One region of the Streptomyces yongxingensis genome, then DNA from elsewhere that is predicted to be linked to it. Evidence: riboswitches for the same ligand, from Rfam matches in the RefSeq annotation. Region 1 holds a riboswitch; the other holds the start of a gene.
What was found. Region 1 has a riboswitch for cobalamin ahead of ACZ6TD_RS39270 (ABC transporter substrate-binding protein). Riboswitches for the same ligand answer to the same signal wherever they lie in the genome.
Positions count from the first base shown of each region.

Region 2: linked by a shared signal. The riboswitch ahead of ACZ6TD_RS17755 (ribonucleoside-diphosphate reductase subunit alpha) and the one ahead of ACZ6TD_RS39270 (ABC transporter substrate-binding protein) in region 1 are both predicted to bind cobalamin.

Region 1 is NZ_CM145717.1:9,146,962-9,149,149, forward strand. It holds gene ACZ6TD_RS39260 (carboxymuconolactone decarboxylase family protein) at 1-86, shown strand, start outside; gene ACZ6TD_RS39265 (RNA polymerase sigma-70 factor) at 130-1,059, shown strand; cobalamin riboswitch at 1,067-1,294, shown strand; gene ACZ6TD_RS39270 (ABC transporter substrate-binding protein) at 1,355-2,188, shown strand, end outside.
Region 2 is NZ_CM145717.1:4,238,241-4,240,428, reverse strand. It holds gene ACZ6TD_RS17755 (ribonucleoside-diphosphate reductase subunit alpha) at 1-899, opposite strand, end outside; cobalamin riboswitch at 1,034-1,160, opposite strand; gene ACZ6TD_RS17750 (AfsR/SARP family transcriptional regulator) at 1,296-2,188, opposite strand, start outside.

The DNA of each region.
Region 1 (2,188 bases):
TGGTCTCGTTCATGAACATGGCGAACCGGCTGAACGTCATCACCCAGCAGCCGGCGGGCGACTACCAGGTCGGGCAGTTCCATTGATCGGCGCTGGTCTGTCCGGCCGGTCGTTCAGGGGGGAATCGGCGTGAGCGAGGTCGAGGAGTTCGAGGAGCTGCGGCCACTGCTGTTCTCGATCGCCTACCGGATCCTGGGCAGCGTGAGCGAGGCCGAGGACGCGGTGCAGGAAACCTGGCTGCGCTTCGACGGCTCGGCCACCCGGCCCACATCGGCCAAGGCGTATCTGTCGGCCACGGTGACGCGGATCTCGATCGATGTGCTGCGCTCCGCGCGGGTGCGACGGGAGGAGTACGTGGGCCCGTGGTTTCCCGAGCCGCTGCTCAGCGATCCGTACCAGGATCCGGCCCGGGCGGTGGAGCTGGCCGACTCGGTGTCGATGGCGGCGCTGCTGCTCCTGGAGCGGCTCAGCCCGCTGGAGCGGGCGGTGTTCGTGCTGCGGGAGGTGTTCGCCTTCGGGTTCGACGAGATCGCCACGGCGGTGGGGCGGTCGGAGGCGGCATGCCGGCAGCTGCTGGTGCGGGCGCGACGCCACATGGAGGCCGGGCGGCCGCGGTTCGCAGCGGACCGGCGGGAGCGGCAGGAGCTGGCCACGCGGTTCTTCGAGGCACTGAAGGACGGCGACGTGGGCGGGTTGCGGAAGCTGCTGGCCGCCGATGTGCGGCTGGTCGGAGACGGCGGAGGCAAGGCCCCGCAGCTGGCCAGGGCCGTCATGGGCGCGGAGAACGTGGCCCGGTTGCTGGGCAACGTCTTCCCCTGGCTGCTGCGGATCGATGTGTCGTTCGAGCCGCGTGAGGTCAACGGCCAGCCCGGTGCGATCGTCCGCGACCGGGACGGCAAGGTGCTCCACACCCTGGTCCTCGATGTGCTCGACGGGCAGATCCAGACCATCCGCACGGTGGTCAACCCCGACAAGCTCGGCCACCTCGGACCGGTCGGCGACGCCTGGGCCGTGGACCGCGAGGTGAAGCAGGCCCGCCGGGGGCCGAGCCGACCGTGAGACATGGCCGTTCGACGGTCTTGGTAGTCTCGGGGAGCCAGTCGTGCCACATCCGAGGCCAGGGAATCCGGTGCGAATCCGGAACTGACGCGCAGCGGTGAGGGGGACGGGCGGGGCATGTGACACCACTGGGAGGAGTCCGTGACGGCCGTGGGGCCGTCGCGAACGAGCACCGGGAAGGGGCCCCGTCCGGACGAGCCCGAGTCCGAAGACCTGCTGGCACCTCCGCGCCCGGTGCGCGGAGGACGTCCGTAGGCCAGGCTCCGCGTACGAGCCACGACCACCGAGGCTGCCCGTGCTCCGCTCCGCCCGCCGTACCGCGGCGTTCCTGCTCGCCCCCGCCCTTCTGCTCACCGCGTGCGGTGGCTCCGGCCATGACGCGGACGCCGGACAGCCCGCCGGTTCGGGCTTTCCGCGCACGATCGACAACTGCGGCCACAAGGTCACCTTGAAGTCCGCCCCGAAGCGGGCCCTCTCGCTCAACCAGGGCACCACGGAGATCCTGCTCTCCCTCGGCCTCGCCGACCGCGTCGCGGGCACCGCGACCTGGACCGACCCGGTGATGAAGGGCCTGGAGAAGGCCAACGCGACGGTGGAGCGCCTGGCGGACAACGCGCCGTCCTTCGAGAAGGCCCTGGACGCCGAGCCCGACTTCGTCACCGCCTCGTTCGTCTCCACCCTCGGCAAGGGCGGCGTGGCCACGCGCGAGCAGTTCGAGAAGCTGGGCGTGCCCACGTATGTCTCGCCGTCCGACTGCGCGGCGGGCCGGGACACCGACAGCGGTGGTGACGGCTCCCGCGGCAAGCCCCTCACGCTTGATGTCGTCTACGGCGAAATACGCGATCTGGCCCACGCGTTCGGTGTCGACGAGCGCGGTGAGAAGCTCGTCGCGCGGCTGAAGGAGCGCGTTCACCAGGCCACGGAGGGACTGGACGCCTCCGGTGTCTCCCTCATGTACTGGTTCGCCAACTCCCAGTCGCCCTACCTCGCCGGCTGCTGTGGCGCGCCGGGTGCCATCACCCGGGCCGTCGGGGCGCGGAACGCCTTCTCCGACACCCACGACGAGTGGCCGCAGATCAACTGGGAGACCGTGGCCGACCGCGACCCGGACGTCATCGTCCTCGGCGAC
Region 2 (2,188 bases), 4.9 Mb from region 1:
CCCTGGTTGACGGCGGCCACCGAGGCGTCGAGCGTGCGCAGGAACGGCACGATGCCGCCTGAGTGCCCGTTGGTGCCCCGGATCAGCGAACCGCGCGCCCGGATGCGGGAGTAGGACAGACCGATGCCGCCCGCGTGCTTCGACAGCCGCGCCACCTGGTGGTAGCGGTTGTAGATCGAGTCCAGCTCGTCCAGCGGCGAGTCCAGCAGATAGCAGGACGACATCTGCGGATGCCGGGTGCCGGAGTTGAACAGCGTGGGGGAGCTGGGCAGATACGACAGCGTGCTGGTCAGCCGGTAGAGCTCGGCCACGTCGTCCAGCGCCCGCTCCGAGAGGTTCTCGGCGAGCCCGCAGGCCACGCGCAGCAGGAAGTGCTGCGGGGTCTCGATCACCTGACGGGTGATCGGGTGGCGCAGCAGATAGCGGCTGTAGAGGGTGCGCAGCCCGAAGTAGCCGAAGCGGTTGTCGGCGCCGTCGGCCAGGGCCCGCTCCACCAGTGCGTCCAGCCGCTCGGCGTGGGTGGCGGCGAACTCGGCGGTGGAGTCGGCGAGCAGGCCCTCGCGATGGCCCACCCGGACGGAGGTCGAGAAGGAGACCGCGCCCTGCCCGGCCGCCTCCTCCGTGATGGTCAGCGCCAGCAGCCGCGCCGCGAGCCGCGAGTACTCCGGCTCCTCGGCGATCAGCCCGGCCGCCGCCTCGGTCGCGAGCCCGCGCAACTCCGCCTCGTCCGAGCCGGGATGACGGCCGCGCAGGGCGGCGGCCGCCACCTTGCCGGGGTCGGTGGCGGGCAGGTCGGCGGTGAGTCCGGTAAGAGTCCGTAGCAGGGCGGTCCCGGGCGCGTCGTCCGCTGCCTGAGAAGCCGCCTGCGCTGAAACCGGATCGGCGGGCGCGATGGTCACTGAGGTGCTCTCCCTCGGTCGGCTGGACCGCGAGGGTGGTGCGATGGGCGCGTACGGGCATGCCGATGCCGCACTCCTCGTACGCCAGGCACACCACGCAGCGTCCATCGGCCCAACCCTCGAGGCCGGGGGACGTGTTCACAGGGCCGTCGGCAGGTGCTCGGACTCACGGGCACGCCGGATTGAGCGCACACGTACACCGTTGCGGGACAGTTCCGGATTCCCACCGGATTCCCCTGCGGCGACAGCGAGGACGAGCATACATCTTGTGTCAGCCGACGCACGCACCCCCATATCTTGTGTCGGGAGGTGCGGAGTTTCGTATGAATGTGCTAATGCGTTCCGGGGTGGCCCATGACCTGGGGCGTGCGGCCCGCCATGCGGCGAGCCTGCCGGTCAGCCGCCGCCGCGGCTCAGGCGGTCCCGCACCCGCCGGGCATCCTCGGCGCGGTGCTGTGCCAGGTACTGGGCGAGCGCCTCCTGCCAGCAACGGCGGGCCTCATCGAGTTCGCCGAGCTCGGCGTGGACCTGACCCAGCCGGTCCAGGGTCTCGGCCTCGCCGTAGGCGTGGCCCATGTCCCGCAGCAGGCGCAGAGCCTCCGTGAAGCGGGTCACGGCCAGGGCGTACTGCCCGCTCTGGTGGGCCAGCCGGCCGAGGGTGCCGAGGGCGTCCGCCTCACCGTCGCGCTCCTGGTGGCGGCGGAACAGGGCGAGCGAGGTCTCCCCGTGGGTGCGTGCCTTCTCGTACGCCCCCAGCCGGGCGGAGTACAGGCAGACCTGGTTGTGCGCTTGGGCTTCCCAGACCGGCGTGTCCAGGGTCTGAAAGAGGGTGAGGGCGTGACCGGCGTGGTCCAGCGCCTCCTGATCGTATCCGCGGCGTTCCCAGGCGTAGGCCAGCACCAGGTGGGTGTGGGCCGTTTGAGTGACGTCCCCGGAGAGCTTGGTCATGGACAGTGCCTGGTCAAGGTGGTCCAGCGCCTCCTCGTGGAGGTCGGAGCGGATGCAGGCTATGCCGAGGTTGCGGTGGGCGAGCGTCTTCGCCGCCGGGTCGCCGAGCCGTCGGGTGGCCTCCAGCCCCTCCCGCCAGGCGGCGAGCTGAGCGTGCAGATGGCCGTTGCGGCGGTGGAAGGTGTCCAGCACCCAGGCGATCCGCCACACCACCTCGTCCCAGCCCGAGTCGGCGGCGAGCCGCTGGGCCGCCAGCAGCCCGGCGTGTTGGTCCTCCAGCCAGGCCAGTGCCTCAGCCTGGTCGGCCATGGCCAGCGGGTCGGCGGACGGCTCCGGGAAGT